One region of the Ureibacillus endophyticus genome, then DNA from elsewhere that is predicted to be linked to it. Evidence: riboswitches for the same ligand, from Rfam matches in the RefSeq annotation. Region 1 holds a riboswitch; the other holds the start of a gene.
The links. Region 1 has a riboswitch for FMN ahead of ribE (riboflavin synthase). Riboswitches for the same ligand answer to the same signal wherever they lie in the genome.
Positions count from the first base shown of each region.

Region 2: linked by a shared signal. The riboswitch ahead of NKR20_RS05840 (ECF transporter S component) and the one ahead of ribE (riboflavin synthase) in region 1 are both predicted to bind FMN.

Region 1 is NZ_JAMYWW010000001.1:2,988,874-2,996,660, forward strand. Features, by position in the region: gene pdaA (delta-lactam-biosynthetic de-N-acetylase) at 1-162, shown strand, start outside; gene ribH (6,7-dimethyl-8-ribityllumazine synthase) at 305-772, opposite strand; partial or broken gene ribB (3,4-dihydroxy-2-butanone-4-phosphate synthase) at 779-1,399, opposite strand; gene ribE (riboflavin synthase) at 1,419-2,057, opposite strand; FMN riboswitch at 2,243-2,373, opposite strand; FMN riboswitch at 2,496-2,626, opposite strand; gene rlmD (23S rRNA (uracil(1939)-C(5))-methyltransferase RlmD) at 2,823-4,184, shown strand; gene NKR20_RS14895 (TDT family transporter) at 4,225-5,235, opposite strand; gene NKR20_RS14900 (saccharopine dehydrogenase family protein) at 5,529-6,752, shown strand; gene nspC (carboxynorspermidine decarboxylase) at 6,753-7,787, shown strand, end outside.
Region 2 is NZ_JAMYWW010000001.1:1,192,536-1,200,322, forward strand. Features, by position in the region: gene ccsB (c-type cytochrome biogenesis protein CcsB) at 1-89, shown strand, start outside; gene NKR20_RS05820 (response regulator transcription factor) at 240-956, shown strand; gene NKR20_RS05825 (ATP-binding protein) at 949-2,724, shown strand; gene NKR20_RS05830 (RNA polymerase sigma factor SigX) at 2,967-3,506, shown strand; gene NKR20_RS05835 (hypothetical protein) at 3,496-4,698, shown strand; FMN riboswitch at 4,796-4,969, shown strand; gene NKR20_RS05840 (ECF transporter S component) at 5,236-5,814, shown strand; gene NKR20_RS05845 (MerR family transcriptional regulator) at 6,123-6,512, shown strand; gene glnA (type I glutamate--ammonia ligase) at 6,534-7,787, shown strand, end outside.

The DNA of each region.
Region 1 (7,787 bases):
GATGAGTTAATGACACAACTACATCCTGGAGCAGTCATTCTATTGCATACCGTAGCAAAACATAATGCAGATGCTCTACCTAAATTCATTGAAGATGCAAAAAAAGAAGGCTATACTTTTGGAACATTAGATGATTTAGTAATGGAAAATTTAACTGAATAATTGGCTGTCTGAAAAGACTTTTGAGACAGCCAATGTGCGCCGAGGATGGTGGCATCTTGATGCGACCACCGCAGAAGCAATACTTACTAAAATATCTTTATCGAGAAGAAGAGGTGTCCAAATTTTTGGACACCTCGCTTTTTTATTTAAACATTCTATTTAAATTCGCCATTTCAATAGCTGAAACTGCTGAGTCATATCCTTTGTTTCCAGCTTTTGTACCAGCACGTTCGATAGCCTGCTCAATATTTTCAGTCGTCACAATTCCAAAAATCACTGGAACATCTGTATCTAATGAAACTTTTGCAATTCCTTTTGCTGCTTCGTTACATACATAATCATAGTGAGTAGTTGAGCCACGGATAACTGTACCTAGGCCAATTACTGCATCATAATTCCCCGTTTTCACCATTTGTTTTGAGATAAATGGTACTTCAAAAGCACCTGGAACCCAAGCGATATCAATATTTTCTTCCTTTACTCCATGACGTTTTAGTCCATCAAGAGCACCGTCTAATAATTTTGAAGTGATAAATTCGTTGAATCGACCTACTGCAATACCTATTTTTAAATCTGTACCTATTAATTGTGCTTCAAAAATTTTCCCCATTTGCTATTCTCCTTTTACCATCATCAATTTTTTTGTACGAAAGCGAACTAAATCTTCTATTGAAATGATTTTTAAATCATGTTCTTTTGCAAATTTTTCCAAACCTTCTAAACGTAGCATTGTTCCGTCATCGCCCATAATTTCGCATATTACACCTGCAGGGCTAGACCCACATAAAGTAGCTAAGTCTACAGCTGCCTCTGTGTGCCCTCTTCTTTCCAATACCCCATTGTCCTTAGCAACGAGCGGAAACACATGGCCCGGTCTTCTAAAGTGGCCTGGTTTTGCATTTTCATTAATGATTTGTAAAATCGTGAAGGAACGTTCATATGCACTAATCCCTGTCGTTGTTTCAATATGGTCCACACTAACAGTAAATGCTGTTTGGTGATTGTCCGTGTTATTTTCAACCATTGCATTAAATTGTAGTTTTTCTGCAAGTTGTCTTGTAATTGGCGTACAAATTAAACCTCGTCCATATGTAGCCATAAAGTTAATATTTTCAGGAGTTGCAAATTCCGCTAATATCACTAAATCGCCTTCATTTTCACGATTTTCATCATCTACAACAATAATGTTTTTTCCTACTTTTAAATCCTCTAATGCTTCTTCTATTGTGTTTAACATTTGTACCACCACCTTAAATTTAAAAACCGTTTTGACGTAAAAAGTCTAAGGTTATATTTGATTTATCTTCAGTTTTTCTTAAATGGTGCATAACATACTTTCCTAGCATATCTGTTTCTATATTGACCTGATCGCCTACACTTTTTATCCCCAAAATTGTTTCACTATAAGTATGCGGAATAAGTGATACCGTTACACTCTGTTCGCTCACCTTAAATATAGTTAAACTTGTTCCATCAATGGTAATGGAACCTTTCGGAATACAATTTTCTGCTAATTCTTTAGGAATTTCGATTTCAATGTAAACTGCATTTGACACAGGTTTTTTACTTCGAATCGTTCCAACTCCGTCAACATGACCAGAAACAAAATGACCACCAAAACGTCCACCTGCACTCATTGCTCGTTCCAAGTTAACATAATCTCCTAATTTCAGCGTATGAATCGTTGTGGCTTTAACAGTTTCAGGCATTACATCTACAGTCATTTGCTCATCGGTAAAATGAGTAATTGTAAGACAAACACCATTCACTGCAATACTGTCACCTAAATTCGCATCAGTAAGAATTTTTTTCGTAGCAATTGTTAGCTGCATACTTTTTTCATCTTTTTGAATTGCTGTGACACGTCCTCGGTCTTCAATAATTCCTGTAAACATTAACTCACCTCTTTTTAAATAAATTAAAAAACCCCTAAAGAAAGGAATCCTTAGGAGTTGGGAGTGTTGTTCTATGCGTCAGATTTCGTCTATATACACGACATAATTTATTACGAAATCATTTAACTAACCTAATTTAGGTATAGTTAAATAAGCCTTTCGAAAATCAATTTTTCAAAAAGCGCCACATCCTTCTCCCATCCAGACTATACTGTCGGCTTTGGACTCACACCAAATCCTGCTAATAATTAGCTCACGGGCTTAGAATTTCTTCATCACCGTCGATTGGGAATTTCACCCGACCCCGAAGGATAAAACGAATATATTTAGTTTGGTTAAATTAAATAAAAAAATCCCGAAAAAGGTCCGGGATTAACTAGAAATGTAAAATGGCAATACTAAATAAGACCATTAAAAATCATTATTTTAATAGCATTTTACATCCTTCTCCCATCCAGACTATACTGTCGGCTTTGGATTCGCACCAAATCCTGCTAATAATTAGCTCACGGGCTTAGAATTTCTTCATCACCGTCGATTGGGAATTTCACCCGACCCCGAAGGATAAAATTATTTAATTTGAATTAAACATATCATGAATTTTCAAAATAAACCACAAAAAAATTCTTTTAATTCGATTATTCATATTAATGTACATCATTATACAAAGCAAAATATCTCCACTTGCTTTACATAAACTCTCAGCTATAATGATTAAATGAACTTATTAAAGGACGTGAACGCGATTTGAGCGAAAAAGTTTTAATGGAAGTAGGACAAAAATTTCCGTTAACGATTAAACGATTAGGGATAAATGGTGAAGGGGTTGGGTTTTACAAACGCAATGTAGTCTTTGTAAAAGGTGCCTTACCTGGTGAAGAAGTAACGGTGAAAGTTTCGAAAGTACAACGCAATTTTGCTGAGGCTGAAATTTTAAAAATCCGTAAACCTTCTAAGGATCGCCAAGAACCATTGTGTGCAATTTATGATGAATGTGGTGGATGTCAGCTACAGCATTTATCCTACACTGGGCAGTTAAAAGAAAAAAGAGATATGGTTGTACAAGCATTAGAAAAATATGTAAAACCATTAGCTGAAACGGTAGAAGTTCGTTCAACGTTAGGAATGGACAACCCTTGGCACTATCGAAACAAAAGTAGTTTCCAAGTACGCAAAGAAGGTAAACGTGTTTACGCAGGATTATTTACTGAAGGGACAAATAAATTATTAAATATTAATGATTGTGCTGTTCAACATCCGTTAACATCAAAAATTACCGTTGCTACACGTAAAATATTACAAAAACTAAATATCACAATATATGATGGAAAAACTTTAGACGGTTTAGTAAGAACAATCGTTGTTCGAACTGGAATCAAAACAGGCGAAACTCAAGTATGTTTAGTCACAACGAGAAAAGACCTTCCACATAAACAAGAACTGATTGAACGTATGCTAAAGATTGATCCAAGTATTGTTTCTATTACTCAAAATATAAACAGAGAGAAAACCTCCCTTATTTTTGGTGATGAAACAATCGTTTTACATGGTAAAGAAACAATCCACGAAGAATTAGGGGAACTTGCATTTGATTTATCTTCCCGCGCTTTCTTCCAACTAAATCCTGAGCAAACGGTTCATTTATATGACGAAATTAAAAAAGCTGCTAACTTAACTGGAAAAGAAAAAGTTGTAGATGCTTATTGTGGTGTTGGTACAATTGGATTATGGCTAGCCCCTCATGCGAAAGAAGTTCGAGGCATGGATGTTGTACCTGAAAGTGTAGATGATGCAAAGAAAAATGCAAGAAACCATGGATTTAAACATGCTCGCTACTATACAGGAACTGCCGAAGAATGGCTTGCAAAATGGCGAAAAGAAGGCTTTATTCCTGATGTGATTACTGTAGACCCACCACGTACTGGCTTAGCACCAAGTTTTATTAAAACCGTAATGAAAATTCAACCAAAACGATTTGTATATACTTCTTGTAACCCTTCAACTTTCGCCAAGGATTTACAAGAACTCACAAAAATCTACAAAGTGGAATATATTCAACCTGTTGATATGTTCCCACAAACAGCAAGGGTAGAAATTGTAGCGAAGTTGACGTTGAAAAATAAATAAAAAATAACAGAGATCTTCTATAATAAGATGATCTCTGTTTTTATTTTTGGATCCTAAAACTATTTATCAATAGTAATAGTTCAATTATTAATAACGCAAATACAACCCATCCTAGACAAATCATAAAACTTTGCTGAAATGAAAGGGGGTGTACTTCAGAAAAACGATTCACTAAATTAAAAGTAAAATAATACAGCATCCCAAAGGTAAAGTTTCGTGCCCATTGCGTTATATGATACGTTAATATCCCTTGTTTTAAGCCATACTCTTTTATTCTTTTGATACCTCTAATAATTTCTATTGTCTCCACAACGATAAACAAACTAAACGCCAAGTACCAAACAATCATTAACGTTTGAATTGGAAATATACCAGATTGAGTCATTGCTAAACCTGTAATGGAAAGTGCACCGTGTATAATGCAATCGGTATTTTTCCACTTGTGTATTGAATAGTTCGAGTTAAACCGAATAAATAGTAATCCTAGAGAAAATAGATAGAGGGCACTACCAATACAAATGATAAAAACAATAATAGAACTATTTATATTTTGGTAATAATTCAGTAAAAGCAAAGCAATGGATTGTGTACTAACTGTTGAAAGTAAAATTACCCCATGCACTTCTTTAGTTGCTTGTTTTTTAATAATCTTTTTAAATTGAAACGTACAAAATATAATAAAAATTCCCCAACTTAATACATTCATCCATATTAAGAAAGGCACAACGAAATACAATCCAGGCATATGCTTTATCATTAATATGCAAGTAACCGATGTCCCGGCAATCCATGTACCCGCAGCAAAACTTTTAATAGGGGAATGAACAAGATTGCTACGATATTCTTTGTTTAACAAAGACTTAAGAAATTGTCCAAGTAACACTAGCCAAATTGGAACTAGCATAATAATCAAATACTGCCCCACATTGTTTTCTATTAAAGGAAACTGGTGAAGTGCACCTAATAAAAAAATCCCCACTGCCATAATAATAGACCCAGCAGCAACATCAATTGTTCTACGTGATAGTATATTCATTTGTCTTTTCATCAACATTAGATCTCCCACAAAGTTGTGTCTCTTTCCTCTCTATTTTAATAAGGTTTGTCCTTTAAATATTTCATGAATGATAAATATTTTTAATCTTTCTGTGAACTCTATATAATGATAATTTGTGATAGAAATTAAACACTTAAATAATTTCTATTTTTAACAAAAATTTTGTCGAAAATGGATTGATACCGGAAATATATTTCTGTATAATCTGTTTTATTGTTTACAATACAAATGCCTGCGGGGACTAGGAATCCCGTTGATTCAGGCTAATTCTAGGGGGTTATAAAGAATTGGGTAAAGCATTGATTATTGGAGCTGGCGGAGTAGCTAGCGTTGTCGTACACAAATGTGTGCAAAACTCGGAAGTATTCGAAGAAATTATGATCGCAAGTCGAACAAAATCAAAATGTGATGCTTTAAAAGAAAAATTAGACGGCGGTAAAACAATTATTCACACTGCACAAGTAGATGCGGATAATGTCGAAGAACTTGTTGAATTAATCAATGGTTTTAAACCAGATGTGGTAATTAACGTTGCTTTACCATATCAAGACTTAACTATTATGGACGCATGTTTAGAGACAGGTGTGCACTATGTAGATACAGCAAACTACGAGCCACCTGAAACTGCTAAATTTGAATATAAATGGCAATGGGCTTATAAAGAAAAATTTGAAAAAGCTGGTCTTACAGCTCTTTTAGGTAGTGGATTTGACCCAGGTGTAACAGGTGTATTCTCTGCTTACGCGTTAAAACATCATTTTGATGAAATTCACTACATCGATATTTTAGATGCGAACGCTGGTGACCACGGTTATCCATTCGCTACAAACTTCAACCCAGAAATCAACATTCGCGAAATTACTGCAAATGGTCGTTACTGGAAAGAAGGCGAGTGGGTTGAAACTGAACCACTAGAATTCAAAGAAGTATACAACTTCCCAGAAATCGGACCTAAAGATATGTATCTTCTATATCATGAAGAATTAGAATCTTTAGCGAAAAACATTAAAGGTATTAAACAAATTCGCTTCTGGATGACATTCTCTGAAAAGTACTTAACTCATTTACGTGTACTTGAAAACGTTGGCATGACATCAATTGAACCAATCGAATTTGAAGGCCAAATGATTCAACCACTTCAATTCTTAAAAGCTGTTTTACCAGATCCAGCATCACTTGGACCACGCACAAAAGGTAAAACAAATATCGGATGTATTTTCCGTGGAATTAAAGATGGTAAAGAAAAAACTTACTATGTTTATAACGTATGTGACCATGAAGAGTGTTACCGCGAAGTTGGTTCACAAGCAATTTCATATACAACAGGTGTACCAGCAATGATTGGTGCAATGCTTGTTATGAACGGCGAGTGGCAAAAACCAGGTGTATGGAATGTAGAAGAATTCGATCCAGATCCATTCATGGAAGCATTAAATAAATGGGGTCTTCCATGGCAAGAAAGCTTAAATCCTGAACTTGTTGACCTTGAACTAGAAAAAGAGGCAAAGTAAATGAAGACAATTGATTGGAATCAAGCGCCGTCACCTAGCTATGTGGTGGACGAGCGTTTGCTAAAGCGCAACTTAGAAATACTGAAGTCTGTTCAAGACCGTACTGGCTGCGATATTTTATTAGCACTTAAAGGTTTCTCGATGTTTTCGACTTTCCCAATGGTGCGTCAATATTTAAAAGGGATTACATCAAGTTCTTTATTTGAAGCTCGCCTCGGGTATGAAGAGTTTGGTAAAGAAGTTCATGCATATGCACCAGCCTATGCAGAAAATGAAATTGATGAATATTTAAAATATGTCGATCATATCGTTTTCAATTCTTTTGACCAGTTAAATAAGTATAAAGAAAAAGTACAAAGTTTAGATAAGCACGTTTCCATTGGTTTACGTGTAAATCCAGGATATTCTGAAGTTGAAACTGAACTATATGATCCATGTGCACTAAATTCACGCTTAGGAATTCCATTTGAATCGTTCCGTCCTGATGAATTAGACGGTGTAGAAGGAATTCATTTCCATGCGATGTGTGAACAAAATTCAGATGTGTTAGAACGCATCATCCCTCATTTTGAGGAGAAATACGGTCCTTATTTACATCAAATGAAATGGGTAAACTTTGGTGGAGGTCACCATATTACTCGTCCTGATTATGATGTGGACAAACTTGTGAATATCATTAACTACATTAAAGAGAAATATGATGTTCATGTTATTTTAGAACCTGGTGAAGCAATTGCTTTAAATACTGGATACTTAGTTACTACAGTTCTTGATGTTGTGAAAAACGGTATGGAAATTGCAATCTTAGATACTTCTGCAACATGTCATATGCCAGACGTATTAGAAATGCCATACCGTCCACAAATCATCGGAGCAAGTACGCCAAACGATAAAGCATACACATATCGCCTAGGTGGTATGACATGTCTAGCTGGTGATGTTATTGGGGATTATTCCTTTGATCAACCATTAAAAGCTGGCGACAAAGTAGTTTTCACTGACATGGCTCACTATACAATGGTAAAAAACCACATG
Region 2 (7,787 bases), 1.8 Mb from region 1:
CTTGGCTTGCGTTAATCGGCTTTGCAATCATCCTCTTCAACCTAATTGTCGTGAATCTAGTAATTGCAGGTCTACATTCTTATGCATAATAATTAATATTTTTGAAGGTTCTTCTCTATCTTGGGAAGAACTTTCTTTATATGTATTACCCGTTAATGTAAGTTTTACTATATCATCTTTTATTTTTCGACATGAAATTGTACAATAATATTAGAGAAAGAATGAGAGGGGTAAAACCTATGTCTGAAAATATATCTGTATTAGTAGTTGATGATGAAGACCGTATTCGTCGCCTATTAAAAATGTATCTTGAACGCGAAGGCTATCAAGTAGAAGAGGCGGAAAATGGCGAAATTGCACTCTCGAAAGCTTTAGAAAATGATTACCATTGTATATTATTAGATATTATGATGCCTGAGAAAGACGGGCTTCAAGTTTGTGCAGAATTGCGTGAAAAGAAAACAACACCAATTATCCTTTTAACGGCAAAAGGTGAAGAGGCAAATCGTGTACAAGGTTTTGAACTAGGTGCAGATGATTATATCGTAAAACCATTTAGCCCACGTGAAGTTGTACTTCGTGTGAAGGCTATTTTAAGACGTTCTTCTGCATTCTCACCGGTGTCAAGTCCATCTTCATCAAAGGATTTAGTTGTATTTCCACACTTAACGATTGACCATGATGCTCATCGTGTAACAGCAGATGGAACAGAAGTAAACTTAACTCCTAAGGAATATGAGCTTTTATACTTCTTAGCGAAATCACCAGATAAAGTATTTGACCGTGAGCAACTATTAAAAGAAGTTTGGCATTATGATTTCTTTGGTGACTTACGAACAGTTGATACACATGTAAAACGTCTACGTGAAAAATTAAATCGTGTGTCAGAAAATGCTGCAAAAATGATCGTGACGGTTTGGGGCGTAGGTTATAAATTCGAGGTTATCAATGAATAGAATATGGAGAAGTATTGTCGGGAAGCTATGGATTACCATATTGCTTCTCGTTTCATTTGTATTATTCGTCTTCACAATTTTAATGTTAGAGTTTCTTGAAAATTACCATAAAGAAAAGGCAGAACAATCATTAAATCAAACCGCCTCAACCATTGCCAGTATAGTTGATAAGTATAACTTAGAACATTTAGCAGATGAAATCATTGAAGAAATGTTGCCAGAAGATACAAATGCACTTTTAGTATCCCCAGATCATCTGGTTGTTTCCGCTTTTCAAACAGGAATTAATAAAGTAGAAATTCAAGAAAGTATTGTAAATAGTAAAGATTTTAATAAAATATACGAATCGAATAAACCGATTATAAAAGAAATGATACTTCCATCTCAAATTGAAGACGACAAGATGGAATCGTATTTTGTGCTTAGCTACCCGTTAAAAAGTGAAGATGCTTTACATGGGGCAATCTTTATCTACCAAAACCCAACTGCTTTGCATAAAACTTCACAAAAAACAACGAAAATTGTCTTTCTTTCAGCATTTATCGCGTTTGTTTTAACAACATTCTTTGCATTTTTCCTATCTTCCCGTATTACGTGGCCATTACGTAAAATGCGTGAACACGCCTTTGAATTGGCAAAAGGGAAATTTGATGCAACGTTACCAACAACTCAAAATGATGAAATTGGACAACTCGCAATGGCATTTAATCAAATGGGGAGACAATTAAAACATCATTTAGAGGTTATTAATCAGGAGAAAGAACAATTAGCAAGTGTCTTAACTTCGATGACGGATAGTGTAATCACCTTTAACCGTGATCGTACGATTTTATTAAGCAATCCACCAGCGGATCGATTATTACAAAAATGGTTCCTGCGAAAAAAATCGCAAGGTGATAGTCCAATTCCAATTGAAATTTATGAGATGCTAGAGCATGTTTTAGATTTTGAAGACAAATTAGAAGAAGATATTGAAATGGATGGTTCTTATTACCGAATAACGATAAGCCCATTAAAAAATAGTCAACAATCCATTCGTGGAGCCATTGCTGTAATACGAGATATGACGGAACAATTGCGTTTGGAAAAACTGCGATCAGACTTTATCGCAAACGTTTCTCACGAGCTTCGAACACCGATTGCCATGTTACAGGGCTATTCAGAGGCACTATTGGATGATGTCGTGACAGAAGAAGAAGAACGCAATGAAATGATTCGTATCATTTACGATGAATCCCAACGAATGGGGCGCCTTGTAAAAGACTTACTGGATTTAGCACGCATGGAATCTGGACATACAACGCTTTATAAAGAAGATGTCTCTGCTGTCCATGTCCTTGAGCGTATTACTCAAAAATTTGCTCAAGTTGCAAAAGAAAAACACGTTAATCTGAAATTCAAAAGCTCTTTATCAGAGGATGTTATGATCAGTCTTGATGAAGACCGAATTGAACAAGTACTGACAAATCTAATTGACAATGCTATTCGACACACACCTGAAAATGGAAGTGTGACAGTCTCCTTGGATCAAGAATTCTCTTATGCAAAAATTCAAGTGGCAGACACTGGTGAAGGCATTCCACAAGAAGATTTATCCTTTGTCTTTGAGCGTTTCTATAAAGCAGATAAAGCACGTACTCGCTCAAAAGGCGGAACAGGATTGGGCCTTGCTATAGCAAAAAATATAGTAGAAGCACATAAAGGAAATATTAAAGTCGATAGTACAGTTGGCGTTGGCACAACCTTCACTTTCCATTTACCATTATAAGTAGGGGAAACTTTCCTCTGCTTTTTTTTGTTGGTTTAGAAACACACCAATAGTAGATTTATTAAAGAAGTTTTGGAATAATAGATAAATGTGTGGGATTATTAGACAAAATTGGGTTAATAATAGAAAAAATGAACAATTAATAGAAAGTCTGCAAATTCCAATAAAAATAGACGCTTTTTTGAATGATGTAACCTTTTTTATTCAAACTCGACAAATATAAAGAACGGGGGTGGTATGGATTGAAGAAATCCATTTTCCATTCGTTATACGATCGCTATCATCAAGATGTCTTTCAATTTTTAATATACTTAGTGAAAGATCGTGGAGTTGCAGAGGATTTGTCCCACGAAGTATATGTACGGGTTTTGAAATCCTATGAACGATTTGAAGGAAGAAGTTCCGAAAAGACTTGGCTTTTTGCCATAGCGAAAAATGTAGCCATCGATTATTTCCGAAAAAATGCAGTTCGTTCATCTCGTAATTTTGATGCATTTAACTGGGAAACGGAACAGCTTGTTTCACCGACAAAATCGCCTGAAGCATTAATTGAATTAAACGATGATATGCAGCAATTACTCGAAGCTTTAGAAAAATGTACAGGGGATCAAAAGATGGTTATAATCATGCGATATTTTCAAGAATTATCTATTGCAGAAACAGCAGCGATATTAAATTGGACTGAAGGGAAAGTCAAAACTACCCAACATCGAGCGATTAAGAACCTACGAGATTTATTAACAACATCTGGTAAAAAGGAGGCAAATCATTATGAGTCATGAAAAATGGGACGATGAAAAAATCGAACAAGTGCTTTCAAATGTACCAAAAATTCATGATCATCGTTCAAAAGATGATGTGCTTCAACGATTAATAGATGATGGAGTTTTTGACGAAGAAGAAACAAAAATTGTTAAAAAGAAAAAACGGAATTGGATCCCGATTACAATATCTGCCGCCGCACTTATTTTATTTGCAATTTTAGTACCTTCATTTATGAAAGAGCTAAATCAAACATCAGAAGTATCGGAAGAGAGTATGAAAATGGAATCTACAGAAGATACGGGCCAAATGGAACAAGAGTCTGCAACAGAATTAGCAGAAAATCGAACAATGATGACGATGGATGCCGTTAATCTAAGCACAGCTGTCTATCCAGATGAAATCGAAGGAAAAACAATTTTCCAATTAGGATTAGCAAGTGATGCAGCTGATAGTGTTCCGGTAACGGTACTAATCCCAAATGAACGGATTATGGAGGATTTCGGCAAAATTAAGCCTACCGGTGTTGACCTTTATAATCAATACGCACCACTATTTGATGAAAGTGCGATTGGTTTTAGTGAGTATCATCCCTATGTTGGAAAAATATCAGAACAAAATCAACAAGTTGTTCATACATTACCAAAGAATCCGCCATATGATTCCGGATCAGCAGGACCAGCTACGTATGAAGCTTCCCTTATTGATACATTCAGTTACTACTATGATGAAGCAATTACGTTAGATGAAACAGGTTCACCTTTTGTATTTAGTGAAGTTGGAATGCCAAATAAACCAATACAGTTAAAGAACCAATATAATTATTACAGACATACACAAGCAGACGGATCAGAATATTTAGCACCAAATTTTCGTTTAACTTTTAGCACTATAGAAGAAGCCATTTCAGCAATGAAAGAGGAGGATAATGATATTTATCAATCTGTCATTATCGAAGGGGTTGATTTTAAAATTTCAGTTGAAGGTGACATTGTGACAGTTGCATTTACTGATCAACTAGATTTAATGAATTACGATCAACAAGATGCTATGCAAATGATAGAAGGTATTTTATTAACAGCGGCTAACTTCAATATGCAAGTACAATTTAATAACATTGTACAGACGGGATGGCAGGGTTTTAATTTTAGTGAACCACTACCTATGCCAATAGCTGCAAACGAAGTATCTTATGAACTAGTTCTACAATAAATCGAATTATTCAGTAAATTCAATAAACTATTTTACTCCTATTTACAATACTTCTTTTCCGAGATATAATAGTACCATAAAACAAATTTAATATTTGATTCATCTTCGGGGCAGGGTGTAATTCCCGACCGGCGGTAATAGAAAACGCAACTTCCGACCATTAACTTGGAGGATTTTGCAGATGTTTTCTTCAGCCCGCGAGCTTTTTTATAAAGCAGGATTTGGTGCGATTCCAAAGCCGACAGTATAGTCTGGATGGGAGAAGGTGAAGGTACGGTCTTTATTCGATTCGTTTTGAATTGGAAAAAACTGTACGCTAAAAGTATGCAAATATATTGTTGCACATACTTTTATTTGAGTTGCCAATTTTCGTGTTGGTAATCTCTTCTTTCGCGTACGATTTTTTACCACTTCATGTCAATGTGCCTATTTTCTCCCTTATGCTCATTTTACATAAGGGATTTTTACATTGAGAAACGAATTTTGGTGACTGTCCTTTCTTCTTGCGAGTTGAATCAGCAAAGAGGAGAGATTGCGATGAAACATCAAAAACTTAAGTTACGTTCATTCGTAACGATTGCTATGTTAAGTAGTATTTCATTTATTTTAATGCTTTTAAATTTCCCGCTACCATGGTTCCCGGTGTTCCTGCAAATTGACTTTAGTGATGTACCGGCGTTAATTGCAGCCATTACAATGGGTCCATTAGCTGGTACTTTAGTAGAATTATTTAAAAACATTCTGGATTGGATTTTCTCGGGAGCACCTACTGGAGTTCCAGTTGGACATATGGCAAATTTCGTAACGGGAATCTTATTCATTTTACCTGTATATTACATCTATAAAAAATTACCTACAATTAAAGGTTTAACATTTGGTTTAGTAGTTGGTACAATCACGATGTCTGTAGGAATGAGCTTATTAAATTATGTTGCCTTCTTACCAATGTACTCTTATTTCCTTGGTTGGGGCAGTTTCGATATGAAAGAAACGATTGTATTAGGTATTTTACCGTTTAATATAGTAAAAGGAATTATGTTATTAGTGATTGTTATTGTGTTATTCCGTACGATGAGAGTGTGGATCGGAAATCAACGAGCACAATATCTTCTATAACAATATTAAAAATCAACGGGGTGGTGTCGTCCCGTTGATTTTTTTTGTGAAATGGCGATGTAAGATTTTCAGATTTAAAAAGGGTACAAAACGTGTCATAAGGATTTTGAGCCGTTTGATAAGCATTTACGCTTATTGAACGGCTTTTTTAATACAATAATCAATCGAAATTATTGAACATTTGATGGCAAATGTATCTAATAACTGGATAATAATTATCGAAAAAACATATGTTATTTTTCCTAACATCACATTGCAAAGAGACATAACATATATTAATATAAAAACATGAAAGGGAGGAGATACTAATGAGTCGAGAGTTTCGAAGAGCCATGCCGTTACTCCCTATAAGCATGGTAATGAAATTAACGGAGTTGAGTGCGCGGCAAATTCGCTACTACGAGGAACATAAACTTATAGAACCGGCAAAATCAGAAGGTAATAGAAGGATGTTTTCGTTAAATGATGTCGATGCACTGTTAGAAATTCGAGACCTCCTCAACCAAGGAATTAACATAGCTGGGGTCAAGAAGGTATTTGACATGAGAAGTACTGGTGGTGTCAAAACAGCTGACAAAGTATCGATTTCGGATGCACAACTTCGTTCAATATTGCGTGAGGAAATACAACAAGCGCAAATATTGGAAAAGGTTTCTTTAAGAAATGGGGATTTACCTCGCATTAAGGATGAATTTTAATTAATTAGGAGAGTGGATGTAATGGCTAAGTACACAAAAGAGCAAATTAAACAAATCGTAAGTGAAAAAGAAGTTAAGTATATTCGTCTACAATTCACGGATATCTTAGGAACAATTAAAAACGTTGAAATTCCAGTAAGTCAATTAGATAAAGCGTTAGACAATAAAATGATGTTTGATGGATCATCAATCGAAGGATTTGTACGTATCGAAGAATCAGATATGTATTTAAAACCAGATTTAGATACTTTTGTAATCTTCCCATGGACAAATGAAAAAGGTAAAGTAGCACGTTTCATTTGTGACATTGCAAACCCAGATGGCACACCATTTGCTGGTGACCCACGTTCAAACTTAAAACGCATCTTAGCTAACATGGAAGAGTTAGGCTTCACTAGCTTTAACTTAGGGCCAGAACCAGAATTCTTCTTATTCAAACTAGATGAAAAAGGGAACCCTACTTTAGAGTTAAATGATGATGGTGGTTATTTCGACTTAGCACCAACAGACCTTGGTGAAAATTGCCGTCGTGACATCGTGTTAGAATTAGAAGAAATGGGCTTTGAAATTGAAGCATCTCACCACGAAGTAGCACCTGGACAACACGAAATTGACTTTAAATATGCAAATGCAGTTGAAGCGTGTGATAACATTCAAACGTTTAAACTAGTAGTAAAAACAATTGCACGTAAACACGGCTTACATGCAACATTTATGCCAAAACCATTATTTGGTGTGAATGGTTCAGGAATGCACGCAAACCTTTCTCTATTCAGCGGTGATAAAAACGTATTCTTTGATGAAACTGCTAATTTACAATTATCAGATACAGCTCGTCAATTTATGGCTGGTATCATTAAACATGCTAAAGGATTCACAGCAGTTACAAATCCATTAGTAAACTCATATAAACGTTTAGTACCTGGCTATGAAGCACCTTGTTACATCGCATGGTCAGCTCAAAACCGTTCACCTTTAATTCGTATCCCAGCATCTCGTGGTCTTTCAACTCGTATTGAGTTACGTTCTGTAGACCCAGCTGCAAACCCATACTTAGCATTAGCTGTATTATTAGAAGCTGGTTTAGATGGAGTTCGTAACGGTTTAACACCACCAGCACCAGTTGACCGTAATATTTATGTAATGAATTCTTCTGAACTAAAAGAAAATGGTATCGAAAGCTTACCAGGTTCTCTATTAGAAGCATTAGCAGAATTAGAGAAAGATGAAGTAATCAAAGCTGCTCTTGGAGAACATATCTATTCTAACTTTAAA